DNA from 2 places in the Deefgea piscis genome. Region 1 is predicted to be linked to the other one. Evidence: predicted binding sites of a transcription regulator. Region 1 holds the regulator's gene; the other holds the start of a gene.
The links. Region 1 encodes sigma-54, which starts transcription at its own class of promoters, with help from an activator protein. Its sites were predicted from a motif close to CTGGCACGCTTCATGCTT; they were not measured.

Region 1 (3,386 bases):
TGACACCATTAACTACAATCTCAATACTGAGTTTTATCAGGCTCAAAGTAAGCCGGGTAATCGAGTAAACATTACCATCAACCCGAAAAAGAAAGACGCCGCCAAATGAGTGTGTTGAAAGCGCAGCATTTACAAAAATCTTATAAGAAACGTACCGTCGTGCGTGACGTTTCTTTAGAAGTCGCCAGTGGTGAAGTGGTCGGTTTATTGGGCCCCAATGGCGCAGGTAAAACGACTAGCTTTTACATGATTGTTGGCTTAGTGAAAATGGATGCTGGGCGCATTGAGCTCGATGGCGTGGACGTCAGTCAGCAGCCCATTCATAAACGCGCTCGGCTCGGTTTAGGCTATTTGCCGCAAGAAGCGTCTATTTTTCGCAAAATGACCGTCGCTGAGAATATTAAAGCAGTGCTTGAGCTGCATTACAGCAGTAAAGACGAAATTGAGTCGCGCTTAGACGAGTTGCTGCACGATTTACATATCGCGCATTTGCGTGAAAGTGGCGCAATGAGTCTTTCTGGGGGTGAGCGCCGCCGCGTTGAGATCGCTCGCGCACTCGCTTCTAATCCACAATTTGTTTTGCTCGATGAGCCATTTGCGGGGGTTGATCCGATTGCGGTGATTGATATTCAGCGCATTATTGGTTTCTTAAAAGGGCGTGGGATTGGGGTATTGATTACCGATCATAATGTTCGCGAAACCTTAGGGATTTGCGATCGTGCCTATATTATTTCTGAAGGCGCCGTCATGGCAGCTGGTAAGCCCGATGAAATCGTTAATAATGAAGATGTTCGCCAAGTTTATCTGGGTGAGCATTTTAAAATGTAGTGTTTTTGCCAACTAGGTTATTCCCTTCATGAAGCAAACCTTGCAGTTGCGGATGTCGCAACAGCTCAATTTGACACCGCAGCTTCAGCAATCGATTAAGCTTTTGCAGTTGTCTACGCTTGATTTCCAACAAGAAATAGAGCAATTTTTAGCCGAAAATCCCATGCTTGAACGCGAAGATGGCGTGCAAGATGCGGGTGAGGAAGCTGAAAAGCCTGAGGTCAGTGAGATCGTTGAAGATGGCGATAGCTTGCGCTGGGATGAGGTGCGCAGTAACGCCTCATTTGATGAGGGTGATGAAAATGACCCCGCTTTGCGGGTGGCGAAGCTGTACTCGTTGCGTGATTATTTGTTAGCGCAAACTGGCTGCTTACCCTTATCTGATCGTGATAGCGCATTGATTTCATTGCTGATTGATGCGCTAGATGATGACGGAATGTTAAGTCAGAGCTTGGAAGAAATTTACGCGCAGCTACCAGAGAGCTTGGTGCAAGAACTTGAGCTGGAACCAGAAGAATTACAAATCGCACTGCAACATTTACAGCAACTTGAGCCACTCGGTGTCGGTGCACGTGATTTGCCCGAGTCGTTAACATTGCAATTGCGGGTCTTGCCAGAAAATAGTATTCGAAATATTGCCATTCGATTGGTGAATGAAGGTCTCGATTTATTGGCGCAACGGGATTACACTAGACTTAAACGTCAACTGCAGTGCGATGAAGTGGCACTCAAAAACGCGCAAATATTAATTCGGCGTTTAACACCAAGACCGGGTGCAAATTGGTCAGCAGAGACGACACGCTACGTTTTACCTGATGTGATTGTGACCAAGGTGCGCGGGCAATGGCAGGTACGCTTAAATAGCGCGGCGCAGCCCAAGCTAAGAGTCAATGAATTGTATGCAAAGTTACTACAAGGCGACTCAGCAGCCGCGCTCAGTGGTAAGCTACAAGAAGCACGCTGGCTGATTAAAAGTGTTGAGCAACGAGGCAGTACGATTTTACGGGTCGCTGAAGCCATTGTAATGCGACAAAAAGCATTTTTTGAGTATGGTGAAGTTGCAATGCGGCCTTTAGTGCTGCGCGATATTGCGGATGAACTTGAATTACATGAGTCGACGATTTCTCGGGTAACAACGCAAAAATACATGCTGACCCCGCGCGGTGTTTTTGAGTACAAATACTTTTTTGGCAGTCATGTTGAAAGTGAAAGCGGTGGTGAAAACTCAGCAACATCGATTAAGGCTTTGATCAAACAACTGGTACAGCAAGAAAATCAGCACAAGCCATTATCCGATAGTGCTATAACTGAAGAACTCGCACGGCAAGGTGTTGTGGTTGCGCGGCGCACCGTTGCTAAGTACAGGGAGGCATTAATGATTCCTCCCGTTAATCTGCGCAAGTGCTTATAAAAGCACTGCCTTATAAAAGCATGAAGAACCGAAGGAGTAGTATATGAACCTCAACATTAGTGGTCATCATCTGGAAGTTACACCAGCGATTCGTGAATACGTTTCAGGTAAAATTGAACGCACGACCCGCCATTTTGATAATGTGATTGATGTTTTAGTCATTTTGTCAGTGGATAAGCTGGAACATAAGGCCGAGGCGACAATCAATGTCGTTGGTAAAGATCTGCATGTTGAGTCTATCGATAGCGATATGTATGCAGCCATCGATAGCATGGTCGATAAACTAGATCGCCAGATTATTAAATATAAAGAAAAACTATCTGGTCATCGTAATGATGCCCTGAAGCATCAAGTGGTAATCGAAGAATAATCCGTTGCACAAGCAACACAACGGGAACGCCGCGAGTCGTTCCCGTTTTTGTTTATCGGAGTGCAAGTTACAATAGCAGCTCCCTTAAGGACATAAGTTTGAACATGAGCCTAATTAGCAAAATACTTCCAGTCGCCAATGTTTTTTTAGATTTGGATGTGGGTAGCAAAAAACGCGTTTTTGAACATGTGGGTATCCTGTTCGAAAACAGCCATGGGATTGCGCGTAGCGTAATTTTTGACAGCCTCTTTGCCCGTGAAAAGCTCGGCTCAACGGGTTTGGGTCAAGGCGTCGCCATTCCGCATGGTCGGATTAAAGGCTTAAAAGAAGCGGTAGGGGCCTTTGTGCGCTTGAGTGCGCCCATTCAGTTTGATGCGCCGGATAGCAAACCGGTATCATTAATTTTTGTACTCTTAGTGCCAGCCAATGCCACTGATTTACATTTGCAGATTTTGTCAGAATTAGCGCAGCTGTTTTCTGATAAGCAATTGCGTGAAGAATTAATGACCTTGCCCGATCCCGAAGCGGTATGGCAGCGCATTTCGACATGGGAGCCCTATGCTCCCGACTTCTCCTGATCGATTTGAGCCCTCAGCCAAGATCTGAGGGTTTATTTTTTGCCCGATGCCAATTTCGTTTTTGACCCATACTGGCATAAAATCACTGCTTTTAAAGCCATAGCGAGGCCGCATGCCGCAGATCACCGCTCGACAATTATTTATTGATAACGCCGAAAAACTGCGTCTGACTTGGGTTGCTGGGCAGTCGGGCGCAAAT
Region 2 (3,386 bases), 1.6 Mb from region 1:
GAGTCAAAAAAATGCTCGCGCCATTTCGCAATTTGCCCGGCGTGGATATGGCAGCGGTGAAGGCCGTGTTAATGCGGGTTTCGGAGATGGTGTGTGAGTTTCCACAAATTCAGCAGCTGGACATTAATCCGCTGATTGCCGATGAAAATGGCGTTATTGCTGTGGATGCGCGGATTGTGTTGGCGCCATTAGCCGAGCATGCACGTCGTTATAGCCATATGGCGATTCACCCTTATCCGGCGCATTTGGCGCAAGTTACACATTTGAAAAATGGTCTGCCGCTGGTATTACGGCCAATTCGTCCTGAAGATGCCGATTTGATTGCCTTGTTTGTGAGTAAGTTGTCCGATGAAAGTCGCTATAACCGCTTTATGAGCACTTTAAAATCATTGCCACAAGCAATGCTGGCGCGTTTTACCCAGCTCGATTACACCCGAGAAATGGCGATTGTGGCGACGGTTGAAACAGGGATCGGTACTGAAATCATTGGCGTTGCCCGTTTTAATGCCAATCCAGATCGAGATAGTTGCGAGTTTGCAGTGGTGATTAGTGATCAATGGCAAGGGATGGGCTTGGGTGGGCGCTTGATGAATGCCTTGTTTATCGCCGCCCGCGATATGGGTTTGTCGGTGATTGAAGGCGAGGTGTTAAGTAGTAATAAAACCATGCTCACCTTTATGAAGCATATGGGCTTTAGTATTACCCGCCATGCGGAGGACGATAGCTTGAAGTGGGTGGTGAAGCACTTGGAGGACGTGATTTAACTGCCTTATGGCGGGATTTTTTGTTGAAAAAACTTGCAAATTCAAAAGCTTGTTGCTTTTTTTTGTCGTTTTCTTGACATTTGCTTTGACTTTTGATTTTGGGTGCCGTATATTTGAGGCACTAATTTGATTGAGCACATTGAATGCGACTTCACCTCGAAGTGATGATCGCCAAGTGTTTAGTAGTTCCTCCCCAGCAAGCCTCCTCAGCTTATCTGCAAAGTTTCCTCGAAACGTGGTGCTCTTCTATTGGTGCTTTACCGTCCGGCTTTTGGGCGGAAATTGGCTTAGCAACCGTCAACAAGGTTAGCCGAGCCCCATAGTTTGGATTCCATAAATGACTAATCGTATGTTTGATTTTGATGTAGAAGCTCGTCCATCCACTCGTTCTGCCGAGATGGAAGGTTGGTTTCAAATTGTAATTTGCCATGGCAATGCGCGTAAACCCGTTACCGATTGGCAGCCTGCGCCGTTAGCACAACGTGCCACCGTGCATTCGGTGTTGCAAGGTGCCGCAGCCCTCGCACGTCAGCAAATTCAATCTCAGTTTCATTAATTTGCGTTCGGCAACACTTGCCGATGCCGCTTACATTTTTTGCCGTGCCCATTGAGCTATTGTCTATGTTTGGGCGTCCGGCGTGCTTTATCGCGGATGAGGTTAATTTTTAATTCAATCCGCAGTCTATTTTTAATTAAGCCAAGCGTTTGCTTGGCTTTTTTTATTGGCACACTTCCTGCTTATGCTTATTCCATCTTCATGGAGTTTGTATATGCTAGGCCGTCTCGACGATTATTTTCGCAATCAAGAAACCGCACTGAAATTACGCAGTTACCGCCAAGAAATTTTGGGCTCCAATATCGCCAATGCCGATACGCCCAATTACAAAGCGCGAGATATTAACTTTAAAGCGGCTTTTGAGGCGGCGCGAACCTCGTCAAATACGCATACTGCCCCATTGAAAACCAGCGATAGTCGTCATTTGCAACCGAGCAAAACAATTGATTTATTTGCCCCCGAGCGACTGTATCGCAATGAGCAGCAACCATCGATTGATGGCAATACCGTTGATATGAATACCGAAATGAAAGAATTTACCGATAACGCGATTCGCTATCAGGCTGCGGTGACGTTTCTAACGCGCCGGATTGAATCGATGAAAACCGCGTTAACTGGCCAATAAGGAATGCATTAATGTCTCTGTTTCGTGTTTTTGATGTTGCATCATCGGCAATGAATGCGCAGTCGGCGCGCTTGAATGTGGTGGCGAGTAATTTGGCTAATGTCAATTCGGCGACCAGCTCTGATGGGCAGCCGTATCGGGCTAAGCAGGTTGTATTTCAAGCCGTGCAGAGCAATACCCATAATGCTGCGTCGGTAGGGGTGAAGGTTGCTGGGGTGATCGAAGATCAATCACCACCGCGTTTGGTTTACGATCCAAAGAGTCCTTTTGCCGATGCCAATGGCTACATCGCGATGCCTAATGTCAGTGTGATTGAAGAGATGACCAATATGATTTCAGCGTCACGTTCGTACCAAACCAATGTTGATGTAATGAATACAGCAAAAACCTTGCTGATGCGCACTTTGTCGATCGGTCAAGCTTAAGGAGAATCATGATGGCAACGGCACCTATTAATAATAATTTTGATTACACCTCTTTAAATACCAAAAACAATAAAGTCAAAACCGCGGCTGAAGAGCAGCAAGATAGCTTTATGAAATTGCTGGTGAAGCAATTGCAAACGCAAGATCCGATGAATCCAATGGATAACGCGCAAACTACCAGTCAAATGGCGCAGATTAATACGGTCACCGGGATTGGCAAGCTCAATGAAACCATGATGCAAATGCAATCGCTGTATGCCGGTACGCAAGTGATGCAAGCGGCAAATTTGATCGGCAAAGAAGTCCTTAGCCCCGGCAAAGGCTTCCATTTTGACGGTACCAACAAGGCTGACTTGCGGATGAATATCCCAGAAGGCACCACGGGCGCTGTACTCAGTGTGTTTAATAAAGACGGGGTTGAGGTCGCAAAAATCCCTTCAAGTAGCACCACGCCGGGCTTGGCAAAGGTGGAGTGGGATGGCAAAAAGGCCGATGGCACCTTATTGCCAGCCGGTGAATACACCGTCGCCGCTAAAGGGCAAAGAGATGGCAAGGAAATTGCTTTAGACACGGTAACTTGGCAAGTCGCTAAATCAGTTGAATTCGGTAGTGCTGGCGTTGGTGTGTATTTGGCCAATGGCAATAAAACAGGTTTTGGTGATGTGATTCAAATTCGCGCCGCTGGCAGCAGCACTAACGCATAAAAGTAGGGGAATTATCATGGGTTTTCAACAAGGTTTAAGTGGTTTGGGCGCATCGGCAAAAAGCTTGGATGTGATCGGCAATAACGTGGCCAATGCCAATACCGTTGGTTTTAAAGGCGCCCGCGCTGAATTTGCAGACATTTATGCCAGCACCTTTGGTTCCTCGTCCAATATTGCCGGTATTGGTGCTAAGAATCAGACCATTGCACAGCAATTTGGGCAAGGTAACACCACTTCAACCAATAACCCTCTGGATATTGCGATTACGGGCAATGGTTTTTTCCGGATGCAAGATCCAACTGGCACGATTAG

Region 2: flgB (flagellar basal body rod protein FlgB) is a predicted target of sigma-54. The motif match lies at 1,487-1,504, and genes of this name have one in related genera.

The regions. Positions count from the first base shown of each region.
Region 1 is NZ_CP081149.1:2,891,121-2,894,506, reverse strand. It holds gene lptA (lipopolysaccharide transport periplasmic protein LptA) at 1-109, shown strand, start outside; gene lptB (LPS export ABC transporter ATP-binding protein) at 106-828, shown strand; gene K4H25_RS13500 (RNA polymerase factor sigma-54) at 857-2,239, shown strand; gene hpf (ribosome hibernation-promoting factor, HPF/YfiA family) at 2,283-2,609, shown strand; gene ptsN (PTS IIA-like nitrogen regulatory protein PtsN) at 2,714-3,187, shown strand; gene hprK (HPr(Ser) kinase/phosphatase) at 3,300-3,386, shown strand, end outside.
Region 2 is NZ_CP081149.1:1,261,191-1,264,576, forward strand. It holds gene K4H25_RS05870 (bifunctional acetate--CoA ligase family protein/GNAT family N-acetyltransferase) at 1-764, shown strand, start outside; gene K4H25_RS05875 (hypothetical protein) at 1,102-1,320, shown strand; gene flgB (flagellar basal body rod protein FlgB) at 1,535-1,945, shown strand; gene flgC (flagellar basal body rod protein FlgC) at 1,957-2,370, shown strand; gene K4H25_RS05890 (flagellar hook assembly protein FlgD) at 2,379-3,074, shown strand; gene K4H25_RS05895 (flagellar hook protein FlgE) at 3,091-3,386, shown strand, end outside.